DNA from 2 places in the Pedobacter terrestris genome. Region 1 is predicted to be linked to the other one. Evidence: riboswitches for the same ligand, from Rfam matches in the RefSeq annotation. Region 1 holds a riboswitch; the other holds the start of a gene.
The links. Region 1 has a riboswitch for cobalamin ahead of ACJVDH_RS09180 (TonB-dependent receptor plug domain-containing protein). Riboswitches for the same ligand answer to the same signal wherever they lie in the genome.
Positions count from the first base shown of each region.

Region 2: another riboswitch for cobalamin. It lies ahead of metE (5-methyltetrahydropteroyltriglutamate--homocysteine S-methyltransferase); the one in region 1 lies ahead of ACJVDH_RS09180 (TonB-dependent receptor plug domain-containing protein).

Region 1 covers NZ_CP180264.1:2,117,835-2,121,259, forward strand. The annotation lists gene pncB (nicotinate phosphoribosyltransferase) at 1-418, shown strand, start outside; gene ACJVDH_RS09170 (HPP family protein) at 415-1,011, opposite strand; gene ACJVDH_RS09175 (protease) at 1,127-1,645, opposite strand; cobalamin riboswitch at 1,886-2,079, shown strand; gene ACJVDH_RS09180 (TonB-dependent receptor plug domain-containing protein) at 2,183-3,425, shown strand, end outside.
Region 2 covers NZ_CP180264.1:4,714,735-4,718,159, forward strand. The annotation lists gene ACJVDH_RS20235 (M14 family metallopeptidase) at 1-1,521, opposite strand, end outside; cobalamin riboswitch at 1,693-1,892, shown strand; gene metE (5-methyltetrahydropteroyltriglutamate--homocysteine S-methyltransferase) at 2,066-3,425, shown strand, end outside.

The sequences.
Region 1 (3,425 bases):
ATATACTACAGATGTTTTTTTCAAACAGTTTGATAAAATGTTTTCAAAATTGTTTGATGGCGTGCGCCACGATAGTGGCGATGCGCTGAAGTTTGCCGATAAGGTGATTGGGCATTATGAAAAATTGGGTATAAACCCGATGAGTAAAACCATTATTTTTTCTGATGCCTTAAATTACGAAAAGGTAGAGCATATTGTAAATCATTGCAAAGGCAGAATTGGAATGTCTTTTGGTATTGGCACAAACCTCACCAATGATGTAGGCTCCGAGGCCATGAATATTGTAATCAAAATGACGCAAACTTCGCCTAAAGATGAAGAATGGATTGAGGTGATTAAATTGTCTGATGAACCAAATAAACATACCGGAGATGAAAAAGCCATTACATTGGCTAAACAAATTTTAAAGATCAGTTAGGCTCTTTTATTACGAATTAGAACCTTGCGAATGAAACGCGTAAATTTATGGTTGGTTGGGTAGGCTCTTTTAGAAGTGACATTGTTAAAAATAAGTGCAACGATAAGTAAAATTAAACAGCCGCTCAAGACTGGCGACCAGACATACCCATACCCAAGTGCGGCAATTTTTGGCCCGCCGGATACGGCAATCAAAGCTGTTGCTCCACCCGGAGGATGAATGGTTTTGGTCAACTGCATGGCTACGATAGAAAAAGATACTGCCAGCGGAGCTGTGATCCAGATAATATCCGGAAAAATTTTAAATACCGTAACGCCAACAATGGCAGATATTACATGTCCGCCAATTAGATTTCTAGGTTGTGCTAACGGACTTTGGATAGAACCGTAAATCAACACACTAGATGCGCCAAAAGAACCAATCAAAAAAATGTTTTCCATCCGGCTATAATGCAGACTTTGAATCCCGGCAATTAGTCCAATGCCTACACATGCGCCAATAAACGACCAAAAATGTTCATTTTTATCAACAAGTGTTTCTTTGTAAAAAATATATCTGGATACTCTAAAGCTTCTCTTTAATCTCTTTTTCATTTGCCCGTTAAAATTCTGTGCAAAGATTGCCAAAAAAAATTAATTGACGATTAAGATTGAAAAACGAAAGGGCTGCCAACATTTGACAACCCTTTATCAGAACATTAAATTTGGATTACTTAATTTCAAATACTGTGGAATCCAATGGCAGAAGTCCGCTTACTGCTTCCGAATTATATTTGACCGTATATTTTCCAGCCTTGTCAAGTTTATAGATATGGCCAAGGTTAATTGTTGCACTTAAATCTTCTCCAGCTTTAATATTAATATAACTACTGGCTGGGGGCGGCGAAATTCTTTTTGCCATTGCACCAAGATATTGTACTTCCTCTCCCTTGTCATTTACAATATCAAGATATTTGCTTAGGGGCGGTTCAAAAGGTGTATGCCATTTACAGAATTTTTTGTCGGTTTCCGAAGGATTATTTACTGTAAACTTCATCATGATTGAGTCACCAAGTGAAATTTTGGGCTCGATATCTATTTTAACCGTAAGTGCATTCTTAGCAATGGTGTCTGCTGTTGTGCTGCTTACATGAACAGAATCTGTTTTGGAACCTGCGCTTTCTTTCGGATTGGGCGTGCATGCAGCAAGTAACATAGCAGATGCAGCAATGTTGAGGATGTTTTTCATATCAACAAAAATAATAAAAACAGAAAATTGTTTTAATTATCTAAGCATAGTCATTTCGAACGCAATTTTCACGCAGAGAAATCTATTTTGTATGATTAGTTGTTTTAAATCTCTCCCTGCGTTCGAAATGACGGGTTGGGTGTTAATGGAGATGACGGGCTAAGTTTTAGTTACAATTACAAATCCAGAGTCAAAATTCACCAATAAAATGTTTTAATAACGAGATCTATATATTTTTTCTACTTTTGCAGCGCTTTTGGTTTCCGGCTTACATCCGGAATTAAAAGGGAATACAGTGTAAATCTGTAACTGTCCCGCAGCTGTAAGCTCCTTAACGGATTTCCAATCAAAAAAACCACTGTTCTTTAATCAGAATGGGAAGGTAGCGAAATCCGGGAGTAAGTCAGAAGACCTGCCTCCAGCACATATTTCATAGCTTTCGGGGATTGAAGCTAGGGGTGAGGTACTTTTTTATATTTCGTATTTTCATTTCTTTCATAATCTGTCTGCTGTGGGTCATTAACTCACCAGAAAAAAATGATTACAGGACATTTTGCCCTCAATGGCAACGTGCGTTTACTTATTTTGCTTTTTTCCATTCTTTGGGGAGGCATTTCAGCGCCTTGTCTTTTATATGCGCAGGCAGATACCTCTCGTTCTACAAGTTTAAAAGAAATTCAGATCAATGAAATCCGCAAACGTAAAGCGCATCTTTCTCCAACTCCGGTTCAGGTATTGGCTGGCGATGAACTTAAACGCCTAAATACTTTGTCTGTAGCAGATGCTGTTCGGTATTTTTCTGGTGTTCAATTAAAAGATTACGGCGGCATTGGCGGTTTAAAAACCATCAATGTGAGAAGTATGGGCAGTAACCATACCGCTGTTTTTTATGATGGTGTGCAATTGGGAAACGCACAAAACGGACAAATTGATTTAGGCAAATATTCCCTAACAAATGTTGGTGAAATTGCTTTGTACAGTGGTCAGCGTGGCGAATTGCTACAGCCTGCAAAGGCTTTTGCTTCTGCAAGTTCTTTATTTATCAAAACTAAAATTCCAACTTTTAATGCTTCAAAACACATATTAAATGCAAGCATAAAAACCGGTGCTTTCGGGTTAATTAATCCCGCATTACTGTATGCGTACCAGATTCAACCAAATCTTGCAGCTTCTCTAAATGTTGAGTTTCTGAATGCCAACGGCAAATATAAATTCAGGAGAACAAACGGAACATATGATACGACTGTGGTGCGCAGCAATGCAGATATTATCGCTTACCGGGTAGAAGCGGGCTTTTACGGAAAAACTTCCGATAGCAGTAAATGGGATGTAAAATTCTATAAATATCAATCTGAGCGCGGTGTGCCCGGAGCAATTGTTTCCAATAAGTATGATTTCAATCAACGGCAGTGGGATGACAATACTTTTCTGCAAGCTACCTATCAAAACAATCCCGCGCAACAATATAATATTTTAATACATGCAAAATACGCCAATGACTATACGCGTTACACCGATCCAACTATGGTTTCTGATGAAGGTGTTTTGAATAATATCTACAAACAACAGGAATGGTATTTATCTGCGGCGAATGTTTACCATCTTAGCAATTCGCTGGATTTTTCTTTGTCGGGAGATTTTAGCCGGCAGACTTTAAATGCAAATCTCAAATACTTCGCTTATCCCACGCGCAATACTTTGCTAATTGCCGCAGCCGGAAAATACCACATTAAAAGGCTGGAATTACAGACTAATATTTTGGCAACCCGAATTGCCGAGA
Region 2 (3,425 bases), 2.5 Mb from region 1:
AAACATATCAAGAACGTGTGGCCTGAAAGCCTGATTGGTTTTCACGATATAACTTCCGGCAGGATATTTTTTCCCTTCTACAGTAAAATCTGCAGTTGCTTTCTGAACAACAATTCCGGTTTTAATGAGCGCATTTAAGAACTTAATTGCCGTATTAAAATCTGGCTGATTTGCCGAAAGAATATATCCGCGTGCATCGCGGTTTGCCGGGTTATTCATTACCGTATCAAAAGCTTTCATGCTAAAAGAACGGCGGCCGCTAAAATCTGCATTTTTAGGTTCGGCTTTATCTGCAGCCGTTATTGCATCTATTTTTTTAGGAGAGAAAGACCAATTGTCCTTTTGCCCTCTTTCTATAGAATTTTTGCCCATCTGATAAATGTTGTACAGCAGCTCGTCTCGATAACGTTGTGCATAACCCAATACAGCATAATTAAGCGAAACAGAATAATCTATAGAGTTTTTAAAATACCATTTGCGGGGCGTAACAGGGTTTGGTGTATCGCCACTTGGCAGCAAACGAGAAGGTACCAAAGGAATTTCTGATGGTGTCGGACTGCCGATAATTTCTGTAAGTAAACCCACCATATTGTGAAAATAGGTGGTTGTACGCAAACCGCCATTGTACCAGGTAGAATAAACAGAACCGCCGCGTTGCGTATAACCCGGCTTGTGTTCTACATTCATTCTATTGTGCATAGCGGCACCAACGGCGTCAAGACTGGTTAAAATAGTCGGATCAAAAACATAGTTGAAAGGATCTCTGTACGGAGGACCTGCAACGACAGTTCCCGCGGGCCCCGTTTGATGGTGATTATACATAATCTGCGGAATCCACTCTACAAACAACTGTCGCCCGATATTTTGCGTTTCTTTGAGGTTAAGCATAAAAAAGTCCCGGTTGTTGTCGTGTCCGGCATATTTCTCATATAGGCGAGGCAAACCAGACAAGCTTCTTTTTTTAGGGTCTTTCTCTCTCATATACCAATTGCTCACCAGCTCTTGTCCATCAGGATTTGCATGTGTAAATAAGATGATTACGTTATCCAAAATCCGCATGGTTTCGGGATCGGTTTTAGATGCAAATTGATACGCCGTTTCGATCAATTGATGTGCGCCAACTGTTTCCGTTGCATGTAAACCGCCGTCAATCCAAACCACCGCTTTACCTTCTTGCGCCAACTTTTTTGCGTCTTCGTCGCTAAGTTGGGCTTGGGCCAATTTTTGCGAAATTTGCTTATAGCGCTCGAGATTTTCGATATTTTTTGGGGAAGAAACAACCAACATATATTGGGTTCTGCCTTCTTCAGTTTTACCGATATCGACTAATTTGACACGTTTAGACGTTTGCGCCAATTTTTTAAAATAAGCTTCGGTTTGTGTATACGTAGCCAGCTGGTAATCGTCTCCAATATTAAAACCAAAATGGGATTTTGGATCGGGCACTTCCTGCGCAAAAGTTTGTGCGCTTGCTGCCACTAAAAAGACCAGTAAGAGCTTTTTAAAGTAGTTTTTGATCATAGTTTGGGTTTGTTGATACTCAAATATACTGTAGAAAAATTTTTATAAACGGCTTGCGCTAAATTTGTTACTTTAAATTTTTGGAACAGTAAGATGCATTAAAAACGATATTTCCTGAAATCCTGCGCCCGAATGTCTACATTTGCCTTTGATGTAAGTTCTTAACTTTATTTTTCATCAACCAGTATAGGTTCCCGATGCGGATCGGGATTAAAAGGGAATCGTGTGAAAATCACGAGCTGTCGCGCAACTGTAAATCTTGTCCATCAGGACAACGATCTTATCAAAATGCCACTGTTTCAAAACATCGGAATGGGAAGGCGATAAGATTGGAGATAAGTCAGGAGACCTGCCATTATTGAATTGACGATGCTTTCGCGGTATGAAGCAATTGGTCAGGTCTGATAGGTACAGGATAAATTAAATTTATTCAATTTCTGCGCCCATTTTTTGGTGTGCTGTTGCCTTCTGCTTTCCAATTTTTTCTGCCCAGGCAATATAGAAAAGAACTTTTAACGATTTATTTACTTAATCTTTAAAAGCAATGCAAACGCAAAACTTAGGCTACCCGCGCATTGGTAGTCACCGCGAACTGAAGAAAATCTGCGAAAATTATTGGGCAGAAAAAACCGGATTGAAAAACGTACTTCAGGTAGGAAAAAACATTCGCCACGAAAATTGGCAATTACAGAAAGATGCCGGAATTGATGTTATTCCGTCTAACGATTTCTCCTTTTATGATCACGTACTTGATCATTCTTTGATGTTTGGCGCCATCCCGAAAAGGTATAACGAAGTAATTCTGAAAAAGGGAAATGCAGAGCTTGATCTGTACTTTGCTATGGCGCGCGGCTATCAAAAAGATGGTTTGGATGTAGTTGCAATGGAAATGACCAAATGGTTTGATACCAATTACCACTACATTGTTCCGGAATTTTACAAAGACCAGCCTTTTAAACTATTTTCGACAAAAATTATCGACGAGTTTTATGAAGCCAAACAATTGGGCATTATCACTAAACCAGTGTTAATCGGCCCTGTTTCTTACCTTTTGCTTGGCAAAGAAAAAGAAGCTGGCTTTGAACGGATTGATTTAATTCAAAATCTCCTTCCGGTATATCTCGAAATTCTTACCCGCCTTAAAGCACTTGATGTGCAATATATTCAGTTTGATGAGCCTTTCCTAACGCTAGATTTATCGGAGAAAGCGAAAGCCGCACTTCAATATGTATATGCAGAAATCAGAAAAGCTTTTCCGAAACTAAAAATCGTTTTGGCTACATATTTCGAAAACCTGGGCGAAAATACAGGTTTGGCAACAGCTTTACCGATAGATGTTTTACATGTAGATTTGGTTCGCGGAGCAGATCAGTTAACTACAGTAATCCAATCTTTGCAACCTGAACAGACACTTTCTCTCGGACTTGTGGACGGCCGCAACATTTGGAAAAATGATTTCGAAAAATCGTTAGCCGTGATCGAAACAGCAACAAAACAACTCGGCACAGAACGCGTCTGGATTTCGCCTTCCTGTTCATTAATCCACTCGCCAGTAGACCTCGAAAATGAAACAAACGAACAGAATCTTAATGCAGAGATAAAGCAGTGGTTGGCTTTTGCCAAGCAAAAAATTGAAGAAACTGTAATCTTAAGAAAATTAATCAGCAAAGAAAGCCCTGCATCTACCACGCAGCAATTTGAAGAGAACAAGCTTGCAATTGCAAATAGAAGAGATGCTAAAGTCATCCATAATCCAACGGTAAAGGCACGTACAGCAGCATTAACAGATAAAGATGCACAAAGATTTAGCGCCTTTCCATCGCGTAAAATTACACAGCAAAACCTGTCATTACCCAATTATGCAACTACGACAATTGGATCTTTTCCGCAAACGACAGAAGTTA